2 regions of the Alteromonas sp. ABH4_456 genome follow, and region 2 is predicted to be linked to the other one. Evidence: predicted binding sites of a transcription regulator. Region 2 holds the regulator's gene; the other holds the start of a gene.

Region 1 (3,416 bases), on a different contig from region 2:
CACCGGGTATGTGATGCTGTTTTATCAACTGCCATGATTGCAATTCCTTTAAGCCCATACTGGTATTTCCCCTTGAAATACTTAGCGCATCGGCAATTTCCTGTGCGGACAAGGGAGTATCGTGAACAACAATTAAGGCCAGCATCTGTCCGACCGTGCGGTTAAAGCCCCACCGACTGCCCATTTCGCCAAAGTGCACTACGGCAGAAGTAGAAAGAGGTGACATTTTCACTAACGAACCATCATAAAGTTTCAGAAATTTCTGAAACTTTATGACTTATTTTGATCTAGGTCAAATTAAATCTTGACTGTATGAAAGGTTTATATGACTTAAGATACTCATGTAGACTTTTAATATTTATACAACACCATGATATTTAAATTAAAAGATCATCAGTAATGTCACAACTGCGGCATTTTGTCGCATTGTCTGTTCCAGGCTTTGCCCTATACTTACCAGCCAAATCGGACTCACCAGTAACCTCACTTCAGGGAAATTTGATATTGTTACGCCGCCGTAAGTCAATAGCTGGCCTGTTCGTTGGCTATGTCGGATGCTGGATGTTCATCCCAGCGGATACTATGCCTGGAGCAGTAAGCCTCTGTCGAAACGCGACAAAGCCAACCGTCGTCTAACAGGACTAATTAAGCAATTCTGGCTGGAGTCTGGTGGCGTGTACGGCTACCGCAAAATTCATTCAGATTTACGGGACATCGGTGAACGATGCGGTATTAACCGCGTGTACCGACTCATGGTTCAGGAAGGATTACGAGCTAAGGTTGGCTATCCTCGACCTCGGCATCGAGGCGGAGAAAGTCACGTTGTGGTGCCAAATCGGCTGAACCGGAAGTTTAGTCCCGGTGCGCCTGATGAAGCCTGGGTAACGGATATCACGCATGTCCGAACTCACGAAGGCTGGCTGTATCTGGCGGTTGTTGTCGACTTGTTCTCCCGAAAGGTAATCGGCTGGTCAATGCAGCAACGAATAACGAAAGACATTGCTCTCAACGCTCTGTTGATGGCTGTATGGCGTCGAAACCCAAAGCAACAAGTGAAGGTGCACTCAGATCAAGGAAGCCAATATACCAGCCACGACTGGCAGGCTTTCCTGAAAGCGAATGGTCTGGAGGGAAGTATGAGCCGACGCGGTAATGTCCACTGCCCCTTTTTGTTCCAGCAGTTTCTGTACCTTGTAGTACGGGCCGAATTTCTTTACGCCGAGGGCTTTCGCCTTGTCGCACAATGCACAAATGCAGCCATCATTGTTGTTAGTACCACCACGGGTTTGTCACGGATAGCGGGGTCAAACACCTTTTCGGCGGACGCATAAAAGCCGTTGGCATCGACTAACGCAAACATTGTCTTAACTGCCTGGTATAGCGATGCATTCTGACAGAACGGACAACAATGCCTTCTTCTTCGAAGGTATCTCCCTCCCCCAACACGTAAGGCTGCTGGTGTTTGCCGGGCGATACCAGAACCATGGCTTTGCGATCGAACAGCTTACACACAAACACACCATTCAAATTTGCCACCACCACATCCAGCGAAGTGGGTGCAGCAGCGCGGTCGACAATGAGTAAATCACCATCAAAAATGCCCACGCCGGTCATCGACTCTCCCTGTGCCTGGCCAATAAACGTAGCAGTGGGATGGTCGATAAGCAGCTCGTCGAGATCAAGCCCAAGCTGACGGTATTCGGCAGCAGGGGACTCGAAGCCGGTGATACCAGCCTGTGCAATAACCGGAATAATTCTCAACATAGTACAAAAAACAGTTGCCTCAGATACTGTTTATTTATACAGTAATTATGAATCAGGTTAAAATTAAATTTCATTTTACGTTCGACATCGGAGAACCATCATGGCTATTACAGTGCAATATGTTGTTTCGCATAAAGGGGTAGAAAAGTTGGTCACTACAGACAAGAAGGAAGCTGATCAGTATGACAAAATGCTGGATGCGGCAGACAATCTGGCTGCTTACATCGGTGCGAAAGGTATCAAGCTGGAAGACGACGTGATTGAGAATCTGTCTGTCATGCTGGCAAAGAATAAAGATGCCGTCGGCAAATTGCTCAAAGGTGCTTCTGCTGATGACGTCCTCGACGCCGAATCAGCAGAAGTGGTAAAGCTTCAGGCAAACAGTAAAAACTAAAAGCGGGTTACACCACATTCCGCTTATTGGTAAAGCGGGTGATAACCGAGTGTACTTCGTTAACGGTTTTACGCAGACGCTGGCTGGCATCTAATGATGATTCTGATGCCCGCTGGGTATCTTTGGCACCATCGGCAATTTCTACGACTTGCTGATTGATGTGCTCTGCCACAGAACTTTGCTGCTCTACAGCGGAGGCCATTTCGAAGGTTTGATCTGCAATAACACTCACGGCCTGATTAATATCTGCCAGTGTTTTGCGGGTATCTTCAACAATGGCCGTGCCCTGCTCGGCTGATGCCATACCGTCATTGGATACTCTGACAGCCCGTTCTGACCGCTCAGCCAGAACATGGATAATATTATGAATTTTATCTGTGGACTCTCTGGTTTTTGATGCCAGTGACCGTACTTCATCAGCAACTACAGCGAAGCCTCGTCCCTGCTCGCCGGCGCGTGCAGCTTCAATGGCGGCGTTCAGTGCCAGCAGGTTTGTCTGTTCAGCAATGGTCGATATTAAACTGGCAGCTTCACCAATATCATTCGTTGACTGCGCCAGTTCCTGCACGGTGACCGAAATAGAACTGACCGCTTCTTTAAGCGCCATGATGGCAGATAACGCTTCGTCCGCTTTTTGATTACCGGCTTCCACATTCTTAGAAGCAGAACGGGCGCTGTCGGCGTTCATGTCAACCCGCTCTGAAACACTTTGAATAGCCTGCGACATCTCGTTAACGGCTGAAGCAATGTTTTGCGTTGCCTCGTTTTGCTGCACGACAGCCGTACTGGTGATTTCGGCCTGTTGATGGGTGGTGTTGGCAATCGTATCCAACCCCCCGGCGGCATCCTGAATGCGGGCAAGAGCTGTGCGGCTGCGCGCAAGCTCACAGCCCAAAACCAGTTTGGCACGTGACCGGTTACCGAAGTCGGCAAAATAGGTTTGCGATACCACCGGATTCGAATAGCTGTCCGGAGAAATATCAATAAGCGCCTGCCAGTCACCTTTAATTTTAGAGGCCATCCAGAAACTGCACAGCGCGAAACCTGCGGCAGCGAGAACAGCCGGCAACACACCCGCTGTGACGAACAGGGCAGCCACGGTTATAAGACCCATCACGATAAATGGCAGGTAATTTTTCATATAGTGAACGGCCAGTTCACCGGTTGACGTACTGGACTTACCTTCACGTAGCCGCTCGTAACGGTATTCTGCACGGGCAATTTCGTCCGGTAAGGCCGGCACACGTACTGATTCATA
Region 2 (3,416 bases):
GTACTTACATCGCATAATGAGCTGGGTAACACCGGTGAAAAAACAGGCTTTTGGTTAGAAGAGTTTGCCGCACCTTACTACACCTTTTTAGATGCAGGTGCTGAGCTGGTGTTGGCTTCACCTCTGGGGGGACAACCACCTCTGGACCCGAAAAGTGACTTGCCTGACTTTCAAACCCCTGCTACCGAGCGATTTAAACAAGACGAGCAGGCGCAGCAAGTACTGGCGAATACCGTCAAACTTGAAAACGTATCACAAGCAGATTTTGATGCAGTGTTTTACCCTGGCGGTCATGGCCCTCTGTGGGATCTTGCCGAGTCAGATCAGTCTGTTTCACTGATCGAAGCGTTTGAGCGGGCAGGCAAGCCAATCAGTTTTGTGTGTCATGCCCCTGGGGTCCTGCGTCATGTAAAAACTGATAACGGCGAGCCGCTTATCAAAGGTCGTAAAGTTACTGGCTTTACTAACGGAGAAGAAGCGGGAGTGGAGTTGACTGATGTGGTGCCATTCTTGATAGAAGATGAATTCATTCGTCTTGGCGGTCACTATGAAAAAGGTGCGGACTGGGAGCCTCACGTAGTTGAAGATGGCCGATTGATTACAGGCCAAAATCCAGCCAGCTCCGAAGCTGTCGCGCAAGCCTTGATTAAACAACTTGCATAATTCCCCTCAAATCTAGCCGGTGGCGTTCTGATTAGGAGGCCACCTGGCGAAAATTTCTTGATAAGAAGATACCTTTTTATTCCCAAGGAGAACTAAAACAGCGTATTACAATGTATAACTAATGCATATCGTTGCAATGAAAACCAGGCGCTGTTAACTGCGCCCCTTGAATAAGCGTAATAATTTCGCCGGCAGCTCTTGTCAAACCAGCGCAACTGTATATACTCACAGGAACTGTATAGAAAAACAGGGCTGTTTATGCGTCCACTTACTCCAAGACAAACGGAAGTTCTCGAACTGATCAAAACCACCATGCTGGAAACCGGCATGCCGCCCACCCGTGCGGAAATTGCGAAGCAATTAGGGTTTAAATCAGCTAATGCAGCAGAAGAGCATTTAAAGGCGCTGGCCCGTAAAGGTGTTATCGAAATTCTGGCGGGTACCTCACGGGGTATAAAGCTGAATATTCCGCTGGAAGCAGAAAACGATGAAGACGCAGGCTTACCGTTAATCGGCCGTGTTGCGGCAGGTGAACCTATTCTGGCGCAGGAACATGTGGAAATGCATTACAAGGTCGACCCTGATCTGTTCCACCCCCGTGCAGATTTCCTGTTACGTGTAAACGGTATGAGTATGAAAGATATCGGTATTCTGGATGGTGATTTACTTGCCGTTCACCGAACTACTGACGTGCACAATGGGCAGGTTGTTGTTGCCAGGGTTGATGAGGATGTCACGGTAAAACGTCTGGAAAAACGCGGCCGCGAAGTATGGCTGCATGCAGAAAATGAAGAATTCGATACCATCAAGGTAGATCTTGCTGCTGAACCATTCAACATTGAAGGTCTGGCCGTAGGTGTTATCCGCAATGCTGACTGGATGTAAGTCTTTTCGCTAAGCGCGGTGCAATAACTATTGTGTGCGCTGGCCACAGCGTTGAAAAATTAGAAGGGCGGTGATGTGAACCATCATCGCCCTTTTTCATTACTATTGGCTGGTATGTGCAAAGTGCAGTGTCTTGAGCGCCAGCAGAAAAACATCAGCATTGTCTTCACCACTGACATTTTTTACTACAGTAACCGCTGTTTTATGTTCACGGCAAAGAATGGTCATTGTAATGCCGCCCATACTGCCACCTGAGTGCATCACTGCATCAGGAATATCGTCCATCAAAGCCAGCGCGCTCACATTATCTTTATACGCTTTACGTTGTTTGTAATCGCCAAAACCGGTTTTCCAGCCTATGCCGAAGCCCACGGTTTCACCATTGTTAAGCCTGGCAGGAGTAAACATGGCGCGGGTAGTCTCTGGTTTCAGGTAGTCGCTTGCCACATGGGCTACAGCAAACCGGACAATATCTGACGGCGTAGAAATAAAACCGCCGCCGGCCCATTTATAGCTGTGATCCGTTTGTGGCGCATTAATCAGCTCACCTTCGTGTACGGTGTAAGGTCTCGCCCGGTGATCGATGATAGTGTACTGGTCGTCAAATACCGTGTTGTCCAGTTTCAGCGGCGCGAACACTTCTTCGTTTATGATGGCGCGGAAATCCCGGGACGAGTCAGCCCCTTCCATTGCGGCACTGACCAGTGTCCAGGCAAACGTTGAATAACGGTGATCTGTGCCAGGTGCAAACAGCAGCGGATCATCTTTAAACATCGCCAGTGCACTGTAGATATCCGGATAACTTTCATTCAGAAGGAATTCATTGGCACCTTCTTTGTAGTGCCTGATGCCTGCTGTATGTGAGGTAAGCTGGCGCAGAGTAATGACCGGTTTATCAGCAGGCCATGCGCTGACGTATTCAGTTACCGGTTTATCCAGATCAATGTAGCCTGCTTCTGCAAGGCGCATTAATCCGGCGGTGGCGATGAGTTTAGAGACACTACCTATACGCACCTTGTGATCTGTCGTCATCAGTGCTTGGTTTTCCACGTCGGCAAAACCGTAGCCTTTAGCCATCAGCATGCTCTTATCGTTGCCCAGTGCCATGGTTATACCCGGCACTGTGTCATGACTTACCGCTTCTTCAAACAGAGCGTTAATAGCGCCGGAAGGAAGATCTTTGGCAAAAACAGAGGGTGTTAAAAATAACAGAAAAGAGGAGAAAACAGCGCGGCGCAACATAGAAGCAATCCCTGACAATAAAAACAATCAGACTACCGCAGTTAACAGGCCGCTACCAATAAAAAAGCCCGCTCGCGCGGGCCGGGCATCCGGACGGTGATGCGAAAACTTATTTAGCTTGTGCTTCTGTGGTGATGTGCAGCGTGACTTCGTCACTCACATTCGGTACATACATATCAATCCCGAAGTCAGAACGCTTGATGGTGGTCATTGCATCAAAACCAATCGCTTCTTTCTGTGTCATCGGGTGTACACCTGAACCATTCAGAGTGACATCCATAGTGACGGACTTAGTCACTCCTTTGATCGTCAGATCGCCGGTCACTTCCATCGTCTTATCACCTGTCATTTCAACATCTGTACTGGTGAAGGTGGCAGAAGGAAACTTCGCTGCATTGAACCAGTCAGCACCGACAAATTCTTCATTCAGATTTTTAACAAATGAATCAATGGTATCAATTTTCACCGACACATCGATTTTGCTGTCTTCCGGCGCGTCTTTGTCAAACACGATGGTGCCTTCAGCGCCGTTGATGGCGGCTGTCGGATTAGAGAATCCGAAGTGATTCCATGAAGCGATAACGCTGGTGTGAGTAGGATCAATCTGATAGCTCACAGGCGCCGCG

The links. Region 2 encodes LexA, which represses DNA repair genes until DNA is damaged. Its sites were predicted from a motif close to TACTGTATNNNNATACAGTA; they were not measured.
Region 1: a site for LexA is predicted at 1,789-1,808, ahead of ACXAG2_RS19365 (S24 family peptidase). Genes of this name have one in related genera too.

Annotation. Positions count from the first base shown of each region.
Region 1 is NZ_JBSWXO010000017.1:72,507-75,922, reverse strand. Features, by position in the region: gene ACXAG2_RS19380 (GbsR/MarR family transcriptional regulator) at 1-232, opposite strand, end outside; partial or broken gene ACXAG2_RS19375 (IS3 family transposase) at 531-1,202, shown strand; partial or broken gene ACXAG2_RS19370 (Y-family DNA polymerase) at 1,158-1,360, opposite strand; gene ACXAG2_RS19365 (S24 family peptidase) at 1,348-1,764, opposite strand; gene ACXAG2_RS19360 (YebG family protein) at 1,865-2,158, shown strand; gene ACXAG2_RS19355 (methyl-accepting chemotaxis protein) at 2,166-3,416, opposite strand, start outside.
Region 2 is NZ_JBSWXO010000002.1:448,699-452,114, reverse strand. Features, by position in the region: gene ACXAG2_RS05030 (type 1 glutamine amidotransferase domain-containing protein) at 1-663, shown strand, start outside; gene lexA (transcriptional repressor LexA) at 922-1,548, shown strand; gene ACXAG2_RS05020 (serine hydrolase domain-containing protein) at 1,651-2,790, opposite strand; gene ACXAG2_RS05015 (YceI family protein) at 2,900-3,416, opposite strand, start outside.